DNA from 2 places in the Streptomyces sp. NPDC006510 genome. Region 2 is predicted to be linked to the other one. Evidence: riboswitches for the same ligand, from Rfam matches in the RefSeq annotation. Region 2 holds a riboswitch; the other holds the start of a gene.

Region 1 (5,313 bases), on a different contig from region 2:
GCCCCGGGCGAGATGTTCGTGGACCGGTCGAGCAACCCGGACGGCGACATCGTGCTCGCCGCCCTGCGCCACGGCAATCTGCTCATCCTCATCCAGCCGCCGCGCGGCTTCGGCGAGAACCCGATCGCGATCTACCACGACCCCGATCTGCCGCCCTCGCATCACTACCTGGCCGCCTACCGCTGGATCGCCGCCCCGGCCGACGACAACGGCTTCGGCGCCGACGCCATGATCCACCTCGGCAAGCACGGCAACCTGGAATGGCTGCCCGGCAAGAACGCCGGCCTCTCCGCCGCCTGCGGCCCCGACGCGGCCCTCGGCGACCTCCCGCTGATCTACCCGTTCCTGGTCAACGACCCGGGCGAGGGAACGCAGGCCAAGCGGCGAGTCCACGCCACCCTCGTGGACCACCTCGTACCGCCGATGGCACGCGCCGACAGCTACGGGGACATCGCCCGGCTCGAACAACTCCTGGACGAGCACGCCCAGATCGCGGCGATGGACCCCGCGAAGCTCCCGGCGATCCGCGCCCAGATCTGGACCCTGATCCAGGCCGCCAAGCTCGACCACGACCTGGGGCTGGAAGACCGCCCCGAGGACGAGGGCTTCGACGAGTTCATCATGCATCTCGACGGCTGGCTCTGTGAGATCAAGGACGCCCAGATCCGTGACGGCCTCCATGTCCTGGGCGGCGCCCCGGCCGGTGCCGACCGGGTCAACCTCGTCCTCGCGATCCTGCGTGCCCGGCAGATCTGGGGCGGCACCGCCTCCCTGCCGGGCCTGCGCGAGGCCCTGGGTCTCGACGAGTCCGCCGCGACCCGCGTCACCGCGGACGAGGCCGAGGAGCGGGCTCGCACCCTGGTCCAGGCGATGGAGGACGCGGACTGGTCCCAGGACGCGGTCACCGAGGTGGCGGCCGGGCACCCGCGGGCGGTCGCCGACATCCTCCACTTCGCCGCCCGTGAGGTGGTACCCCGGCTGGCCGCCACGACCGATGAACTCGCCCACACCCTGCACGCGCTGGACGGCGGATTCGTCCCCGCCGGACCCTCGGGATCCCCGCTCCGCGGGCTGGTCAACGTCCTGCCGACCGGCCGCAACTTCTACTCCGTCGACCCCAAGGCCGTACCCTCGCGCCTCGCCTGGGAGACCGGCCAGGCCCTGGCCGACTCGCTCCTGGAGCGCTACCGCACCGACAACGGCGACTGGCCCACCTCGGTCGGCCTCTCCCTGTGGGGTACCAGCGCGATGCGCACCGCCGGTGACGACGTCGCAGAAGCCTTCGCCCTGCTCGGCGTCCGCCCGGTCTGGGACGACGCCTCGCGCCGTGTCACCGGCCTGGAAGCGATCCCGCCGGCCGAACTCGGCCGCCCGCGCATCGACGTCACCCTGCGCATCAGCGGTTTCTTCCGCGACGCCTTCCCGCACACCATCGGCCTGCTCGACGACGCGGTCCGCCTCGTCGCCGCCCTGGACGAGCCGGCCGAGCAGAACCACGTACGCGCCCACACCCAGGCCGACCTGGCCGCCCACGGCGACGAACGCCGCGCCACCACCCGCATCTTCGGCTCCCGCCCCGGTACGTACGGCGCCGGTCTGCTCCAGCTCATCGACTCCCGCGACTGGCGCACCGACGCGGACCTCGCCGAGGTCTACACGGTGTGGGGCGGCTACGCCTACGGACGCGAACTCGACGGCCGCCCGGCCCGCGAGGAGATGGAGACGGCGTACAAGCGCATCGCGGTCGCGGCCAAGAACACCGACACCCGCGAACACGACATCGCCGACTCGGACGACTACTTCCAGTACCACGGCGGCATGGTGGCCACCGTTCGCGCCCTGCGCGGCACCGCCCCGGAGGCGTACATCGGCGACTCCACCCGCCCCGAGACGGTCCGCACCCGCACCTTGGTGGAGGAGACCTCGCGGGTCTTCCGCGCCCGGGTGGTGAACCCCAAGTGGATCGAGGCGATGCGCCGGCACGGCTACAAGGGCGCCTTCGAACTGGCCGCCACCGTCGACTACCTCTTCGGTTACGACGCGACGACGGGCGTGGTCGCCGACTGGATGTACGACAAGCTCACCGAGACGTACGTCCTGGACCCGACCAATCGCGAGTTCCTCCAGCAGGCCAACCCCTGGGCCCTGCACGGCATCGCGGAACGGCTCCTGGAGGCGGAGTCCCGCGGCATGTGGGCCAAGCCCGACCCGGCGGTCCTCGACGCCCTGCGCCAGGCGTACCTGGAGACGGAGGGCAACCTGGAGGGCGAGGACTGACCTCCGAGCCCGGCACCGAACCACCGGACAGCGACATGTGACGAGCCCCGGCCGGAATGCCGGCCGGGACTCGTCGACCCGAGTCGAGTGCGGGAGCGGGAGCCGCCGGAGTGCGCTTGGCGGGCTTGTAGGCGGCGCGCGCCGGAGCTTAGAGTGTGCGGGTCGTGGTGTTCGGGAAGACCGGTGACAGACTTCAGGAAGTCTCAGACCGGAGCGGCCCTCGCCACTGTGATCGGGGAGTATCCGCCCCCTTGACGCCACTGGCCGCAGAGCGCGGCCGGGAAGGCAGGGACGGATACGAGCGCGAGCGAACCCGTAAGCCAGGAGACCGGCCACGGCATCTCACGAAGTAATCCACGAGGTGCTGGAGCGTGACCGCATGACCCTGCCCGATTCCGCCGTGTTCAAGTGGCGACGCGAGGACACCGTCCGAACAGTGGGGCTGCTCGCGGTGATCGCCGCCCTGCATGTGCTGGCATTCGGCGTGCTGTTCCTGCTCGTCGTCCCGCGGCACTACGAGGTCGGCTCCAAGGCGTTCGGCATCGGGCTCGGGATCACCGCCTACACGCTCGGCATGCGGCATGCCTTCGACGCGGATCACATCGCCGCCATCGACAACACGACCCGCAAGCTGATGGCCGACGGCAAGCGGCCCGTGTCGGTCGGATTCTGGTTCGCGCTGGGCCACTCCAGTGTGGTCGTCACCATGGCCGCGCTGGTTGCCGGCGGCGCACAGCTCGCCGGAGTGCTGATCAACGAGGACTCGGGCACGCACCAGGTGCTCGGTGTGGTCGGCACGACCGTATCCGGGTCCTTCCTCTACCTGATCGCCGCATTGAACCTGGTCGCGCTCGTCGGCATCCTGCGGGTCTTCCGGGCGATGCGGGCCGGCCGCTTCGACGAGTCCGAGCTGGAGCGGCATCTGGACTCGCGAGGGTTCATGAACCGGATCCTGGGCCGGTTCACCCGCTCCATCACCAGGCCCGGCCAGATGTACCCGCTCGGCTTCCTCTTCGGCCTCGGCTTCGACACCGCCACCGAGGTCACCTTGATGGTCATGGCGGGCAGCGGCGCCGCCGCCGGTCTGCCCTGGTACGCGATTCTCTGCCTGCCGCTGCTGTTCGCCGCCGGGATGAGCCTTTTCGACACGCTCGACGGGACGTTCATGAACTTCGCCTACCAGTGGGCCTTCTCCAACCCGGTGCGCAAGGTCTTCTACAACCTTGCCATCACGGGGCTGTCGATCGCCGTCGCCTTCCTCATCGGCACGATCGAGCTGGTCACCGTACTGCACGACAAGCTCGATCTGCGGGACTCGGTCACCGGCTGGATCTCGGGCCTGGACCTGGGCAATGTCGGCTACATCATCGTCGGGCTCTTCGTGGTGGTGTGGGCGGTGGCACTGGCCTACTGGAGACTCGCCGACGTCGAGCAACGCTGGACGGCCCGCGCCGCCGACAGCGCCTGACGCCGGGCCGCTCGGCATCGGCGGGACCGGACGAGGCGCCCGATACGCGTTCCGGTTCCGCCGAACGGCGTGAATCCGCCGGGCCTCACGCCATTGGCCCAGGCAGACGTACTGCTCCGCGAAGAGGCGTCACCCGTCCTGCCGCCGGGCATAGTGTCGCCCGTGGCGTGGAAGCGATCTACGCATGACCGAAAGTGGCAGTCCTTACATCCAGTCGCCCCGGATCACCGTGCTGGGAGTGCAGCCCGGCGACCCGCCCTTCCGCCTTGTGGAGATCGACGGGGAGGTGGTCAGCGCGGCAACGTCGATGCTGGATGTGCTCGCCGTCGCCTCGGCCGCGGGAATCAGGGTCCACGACCTCGACGACCCGGGCGTGGTGCGGTGGGTGGGTGGCGGAAAATTCCATTGGAGACCGCACTGAGATTCGTACCGGGCGATCGTGCGGCCGGGCGGTCCGGCCGCACGGGCGGTTCGCCGACGGGCCGAGCAGTGGGTTCAGGCCCGTCGCCCGCTCCGCCGGCCGCCGCTCGGCGGGGTGCTGCCGATGGCCCGCGGCCACTGCTCAGCCCCGGTACGGCTCCCAGCGGTCCGACCAGGTGCCCTCGGGGAAGCTGTAGCGCAGACGTTCCCACCGTCCGCCGTCGGTGCCGGTGACGACGATGGAGAAGGTGTCGTGCGGGAGCGGTTCCACGGTGACCCCGCTCGTCGCCACTACGCCCATGGACGTCCACACGGTCCAGTTCCCCGCGGTGTCGTTCCAGCGCGTCCAGACCGCCCGATCGGTACCGATCGCGAATTCCTGCCGGGTGCCGTTGGCGAACGTGTAGAAGCTGACGCCGTACTCGCAGATGATGGAGCCGCCGCGCACCTGGCAGACGCTCGCCTGTGCCGGTGCGGCCGCCACGGCGATTCCCGCCACGGCAGTGGCCGCCACGACAACTGCCTTGATTCTCCGCAGGTCGATGGCTGACTCCTTCGGCGATGTAGTCGACGGTCGGCCCGCGGGGACGCGCGAACACAACACACGAACAGCGGCGCGCGAATCCGGGTACGTCGTCACGAGTCGGAGGCGAGGGCCCGGCGGGCCCCGAACTCTCCCGTCCCGCACTGACGTTCCACTCACGTTTCGCTGACGTTTCGCTGACGCCGCGGTCGGGGCACCGCCGTGTCGGGCCCCGACCGCTCGGACTGCTGCCGCGGCCTCAGGCCAGCGATGCGGCGCGGGCGGGGTCGATCGCGTACTGGAGAGGTTGGTCATGTATAAAGCGTCGGAGTTCGTCGAGCACAAGCTCTCCGAGACGATGACGTTCGGCCCCGAGGGCACCGCCGAGGTGGGGTGTCAGGACAACGTTGGGAAGGGTGAAGAGTGGCGAGTCATGGGCGGGAGGCTCCGGGTGCGTGACATCGAGTACGGCGGTGAGGTCGGGTCTGGCGCGCAGGACCTCCGCCGCGGCGGTCTCGTCGATGAGCGCGCCGCGCGCGGTGTTGATCAGCGTCGCGCCGGGCCCCAGGGAGTTCAGCAGCCGTGTTCCGATCGTGCCACGGGTCTCGGGCAGAAGGGGCGCGTG
Region 2 (5,313 bases):
TCGACCGCGAGCTGCGCGCCGCGGAACGGGCCCGGAACGACGGACCGCCGGATACGGCGAGCGCCGCGCAGCCCGTGACGGCTGCGCGGCGCCCCTGCCTCAGAAGCTGGGCCAGGATCTAGCGCCCCTCGGCACTGGAAGCGCCCCTCGGTACTAGAAGTCGTCGTCGAAGGCGACCGAGCCCTCCACCGCCACCTGGTACGCGGACGGCCGGCGCTCGAAGAAGTTCGTCAGCTCCTGCACGCCCTGGAGCTCCATGAACGAGAACGGGTTCTCGGAGCCGTAGACCGCCGGGAAGCCCAGCCGGGTGAGCCGCTGGTCGGCGACGCACTCCAGGTACTGCCGCATCGACTCGGTGTTCATGCCGGGCAGGCCGTCACCGCACAGATCACGGCCGAACTGGAGCTCCGCGGCCACGGCCTCCTTCAGCATGTCGGTGACCTGCTGCTGGAGCTCGTCGTCGAAGAGGTCCGGCTCCTCCTTGCGGACGGTGTCCACGACCTCGAACGCGAAGTTCATGTGCATCGTCTCGTCACGGAACACCCAGTTGGTGCCCGTGGCGAGACCGTGCAGCAGACCCCGCGAGCGGAACCAGTAGACGTACGCGAACGCGCCGTAGAAGAACAGCCCCTCGATGCACGCCGCGAAGCAGATCAGGTTCAGCAGGAAGCGGCGGCGGTCGGCCTTCGTCTCCAGGCGCTCGATCTTCTCGACCGAATCCATCCACTTGAAGCAGAACTGCGCCTTCTCACGGATGGACGGGATCTCCTCGACCGCGTCGAACGCCGCCGCCCGGTCGTCCGGGTCGGGCAAGTAGGTGTCCAGCAGCGTCAGATAGAACTGGACGTGCACGGCCTCCTCGAAGAGCTGCCGCGACAGATACAGCCGCGCCTCGGGGGAGTTGATGTGCTTGTACAGCGTCAGCACGAGGTTGTTCGAGACGATCGAGTCACCCGTCGCGAAGAACGCGACCAGCCGGCCGATCATGTGCTGCTCGCCGGGGGACAGCTTGGCGAGGTCGGCGACGTCGGAGTGCAGATCGACCTCCTCCACCGTCCAGGTGTTCTTGATCGCGTCGCGGTAGCGCTCGTAGAAGTCCGGGTAGCGCATGGGCCGCAGGGTCAGTTCGAAGCCCGGGTCCAGCAGGTTCTTGTTCTCGGTGGTGCTCATTACTGGCAGGCCTCGCAGGACTCGGGGTTTTCGAGGGAGCAGGCGATCGCGTCCGCGTCGGGCGCCGAAGCCTGCTGTACGGGAATGGGGGCGGCGGCCGCGGCCTGGCCGGAGGCGGCACGGGCGATCCGGGTCGCCGGGCGCGAGCGCAGGTAGTACGTCGTCTTCAGCCCCTGCTTCCAGGCGTACGCGTACATCGAGGAGAGCTTGCCGATCGTCGGCGTCTCCAGGAACAGGTTCAGCGACTGGCTCTGGTCCAGGAACGGCGTACGGGCCGCCGCCATGTCGATCAGACCGCGCTGCGGGATCTCCCACGCCGTGCGGTACAGCGCCCGCACCTCCTCCGGGATCCAGGCGAAGCCCTGCACCGAACCGCTGGCCTCGCGCAGCGCCTCACGGGTGCGCGCGTCCCACACCCCGAGCTGCTTCAGCTCATCCACCAGATACGCGTTGACCTGGAGGAACTCACCGCTGAGCGTCTCGCGCTTGAACAGGTTGGAGACCTGCGGCTCGATGCACTCGTACACGCCCGCGATCGAGGCGATCGTCGCCGTCGGCGCGATGGCGAGCAGCAGCGAGTTGCGCATCCCGCTCTTCGCGACGCGGGCGCGCAGCGCCTCCCACCGCTCCGGCCAGTTCAGCTCGGTGTCGTAGTGGTCGGGGTGCAGCACACCGCGGGCGGCACGCGTCTGGGACCAGGCCGGCAGCGGACCGGACCTCTCGGCGAGGTCGCAGGACGACTCGTACGCGGCGAGCATGATCCGCTCGGAGATCTTCGTGGAGAGCGCGCGGGCCTCGGGGGAGTCGAAGGGCAGCCGCAGCTGGAAGAAGACGTCCTGGAGACCCATGGCGCCCAGGCCCACCGGGCGCCACTTCGCGTTGGAGCGGCCGGCCTGCTCGGTCGGGTAGAAGTTGATGTCGACGACCCGGTCCAGGAAGGTCACGGCGGTGCGGACGGTGGCGTCCAGCCGCTCCCAGTCGATGTCGCCGTCGGCGACGAACGCGCCGAGGTTGACCGAACCCAGGTTGCAGACGGCCGTCTCGCCGTCGTCGGTGACTTCGAGGATCTCGGTGCACAGATTCGACGAGTGGACGACGCTGCCCGGCTCGGCGGTCTGGTTCGCGGTCCGGTTGGAGGCGTCCTTGAACGTCATCCAGCCCTGGCCGGTCTGCGCGAGGGTGCGCATCATCCGGCCGTACAGCTCACGGGCCGGGAGCGACTTGCGGGCCAGCCCCGCGGCCTCCGCGGCCCGGTAGGCGGCGTCGAACTCCTCGCCCCACAGGTCGACCAGTCCGGGCACGTCGGCGGGCGAGAACAGCGACCACTCGCCGTCCGCGTCGACCCGGCGCATGAACTCGTCCGGGATCCAGTGCGCCAGGTTGAGGTTGTGCGTGCGCCGCTGGTCCTCACCCGTGTTGTCGCGCAGCTCCAGGAACTCCTCGATGTCCGCGTGCCAGGTCTCCAGGTAGACGGCGGCGGCACCCTTGCGGCGGCCCCCCTGGTTCACCGCGGCGACGGAGGCGTCGAGCGTCTTCAGGAACGGCACGATGCCGTTGGAGTGCCCGTTGGTGCCACGGATCAGCGAACCGCGGGAGCGGATGCGGGAGTACGACAGACCGATGCCGCCCGCGTGCTTCGAGAGCCGGGCCACCTGGTGGTAGCGGTCGTAGATCGAGTCGAGCTCGTCCAGCGGGGAGTCCAGCAGATAGCAGGAGGACATCTGCGGGTGCCGGGTGCCGGAGTTGAACAGCGTGGGGGAGGAGGGGAGGTAGTCGAGCCGGCTCATCAGCCCGTACAGCGCCGCCACTTCGTCCACGGCGCGCTGCGACTCGTCCTCGGCCAGCCCGGACGCGACCCGCAGCATGAAGTGCTGGGGCGTCTCGATGACCTGACGGGTGTGCGGGTGGCGCAGCAGATAGCGGCTGTGCAGGGTCCGCAGCCCGAAGTAGCCGAAGCGGTCGTCCGCGCCGTCGGCGAGCGCACGCTCCACCAGCGCGTCGAGTGCGGCCGCGTGGCGGGCGACGAACCCGGCGGTGCGGTCAGCGATCAGGCCCTCGCGGTGCCCGACGGCGACCGAGGCGGAGAAGGAGACCGCGCCCTGACCGGCCGCCTCGTCCGCGATGGTGAGGGTCAGGAGCCGGGCGGCGAGCCGGGAGTAGGCGGGGTCCTCGGAGATCAGCCCCGCGGCGGCCTCGGTGGCCAGCGACCGCAGCTCGGCCTCGTCCGCCCGCGCGCTGCGGCCGCGCAGCGCGGCAGCGGCGACCCGGCCGGGGTCGGTGTCGGGCAGATCGGCGGTCAGGTCGGTCAGGGTCCGCAGCAGTGCGGTTCCCGGTCCGTCCTGTGCGGCGGCCCCGGACTCGGCTGCTGCGGACGCGGCGACTGAAGCCGGATCGGCTGGCGCGATGGTCACGTGGTGCTCTCCCTCGCTCGGCTCTGGGCCGGCGGGGAACGGGGCAGCCGGACGGACGCACACCCGGGCAGGGCGGCACTCCGCACGGCGTCCACCGGCCCAACCGCGAGGCCCGGACGTCTGGGCATCCGGTTCGGTCGAGCCGGATGCGCTGCCGGCAGGTCATCGGACTGGCTCGGGGTGCACAAAAGCGCACTGAATACACCGTTGCGGGACAGTTCCGGATTCGCACCGGATTCCCCTGCGGCGACAGCGAGGATGAGCATACATGTGGGGGCTGCCCGATGAGGCAGCCCCCACATGTTGTGTCACTCGGTCGAGCCGGGCCCACAGAATGAGCCGTACGGCCCTTTCCCGGGCCGGTGGGCCCCGATCGTGCCGACGGCCCGCCGCGCCCCGCTGGAGGGGGCTCGACGGGCCGTCGGCAGGCCGTGGGCCGCGTCGTCAGTGACCGCCCGGCGCCCCCGCCGTGGCCGGCGGGAGCTTCGTGCTGACACCCGGGTCGCCCGCGTCGGCGGTGTAGTCGGCCGGGGAGGTCTCGTCGATCCCGGCGGGCGCCTTCATAGCGTTCAGGACGAAGGTGAGCGCCACCGTCACCACCACGTTCAGCACGAACGCGGTGAGGCCGATGTAGCCGATCTCGCCGATCCCCGGGATCTCCTTGGACGAGCCGCCGAAGTGCGCCTGGGTCGGGCTGGCGACACCGTACGCGGCGACCGTCCCGTACACCATGCCGACCGCCCAGCCCGCGAGCAGCGCCCAGCGGTGGAACCAGCGGGTGAACAGGCCGCCGACCAGGGCCGGCATCGTCTGGAGGATCCAGATGCCGCCGAGCAGCTGGAAGTTGATCGCGACCGTCTTGTCCATGGTGAGGACGAAGGCGAGCGCGCCGACCTTGACCAGCAGCGACACCAGCTTGGAGACCTTGGTCTCCTGCTCCGGGGTCGCGTCCGGCTTCAGGAAGTCCTTGTAGATGTTGCGGGTGAAGAGGTTCGCCGCGGCGATCGACATGATCGCGGCGGGCACCAGCGCGCCGATGCCGATGGCGGCGAACGCGACGCCCGCGAACCAGTCCGGGAACATGTTCTCGAACAGCTGGGGAATGGCCAGCTGACCGTTGTCCACCTTGATCCCGGCGGCGATGGCCATGAAGCCGAGCAGCGCCAGCAGACCCAGCATCAGCGAGTACAGCGGCAGGATCGTGGTGTTGCGCCGGATCACGTTGCGGCTGCGGCTGGAGAGTGTCGCCGTGATCGAGTGCGGATACATGAACAGCGCCAGCGCCGAGCCCAGCGCCAGGGTGGCGTACCCCCAATGGCCCGCCTCGCCCGGCGCGAGCGCGCCGCGCGGCTTGCCGGTGGCCGGGTTGGTCTGCGAGAACGCCTCGCCCGCCTTGGCGAAGATGTCGTCGAAGCCGCCGAGCTTGATCGGGATGTAGATGATCGCCACCGCGATGACCAGGTAGATCAGCCCGTCCTTGACGAACGCGATCAGCGCGGGCGCCCGCAGACCGGACGAGTAGGTGTACGCGGCGAGCACCGCGAACGCGATCAGCAGCGGCAGGTCCTTGATGAACCAGTGGGTGTTCTCGCCGCCGCCGACGCCCATCACGTCCAGCACCGCCTGGATGCCGACGAGCTGGAGCGCGATGTACGGCATCGTGGCGAGGATGCCGGTGACGGCGACCGCCAGCGAGAGGCCCTTCGAGCCGAAGCGCCCGCGCACGAAGTCC

The links. A riboswitch is a leader RNA that binds a small molecule or an ion and turns the genes downstream of it on or off. The one in region 2 is predicted to bind cobalamin.
Region 1: linked by a shared signal. The riboswitch ahead of ABZY11_RS39855 (HoxN/HupN/NixA family nickel/cobalt transporter) and the one ahead of ABZY11_RS30840 (ribonucleoside-diphosphate reductase subunit alpha) in region 2 are both predicted to bind cobalamin.

Annotation. Positions count from the first base shown of each region.
Region 1 is NZ_JBEXPH010000260.1:2,382-7,694, reverse strand. It holds gene cobN (cobaltochelatase subunit CobN) at 1-2,277, shown strand, start outside; cobalamin riboswitch at 2,426-2,629, shown strand; gene ABZY11_RS39855 (HoxN/HupN/NixA family nickel/cobalt transporter) at 2,657-3,745, shown strand; gene ABZY11_RS39850 (hypothetical protein) at 3,930-4,166, shown strand; gene ABZY11_RS39845 (hypothetical protein) at 4,308-4,679, opposite strand; gene ABZY11_RS39840 (hydroxyacid dehydrogenase) at 4,948-5,313, opposite strand, start outside.
Region 2 is NZ_JBEXPH010000134.1:5,298-10,610, forward strand. It holds gene ABZY11_RS30830 (hypothetical protein) at 1-122, shown strand, start outside; gene ABZY11_RS30835 (ribonucleotide-diphosphate reductase subunit beta) at 154-1,170, opposite strand; gene ABZY11_RS30840 (ribonucleoside-diphosphate reductase subunit alpha) at 1,170-3,581, opposite strand; cobalamin riboswitch at 3,720-3,850, opposite strand; gene mctP (monocarboxylate uptake permease MctP) at 4,026-5,313, opposite strand, start outside.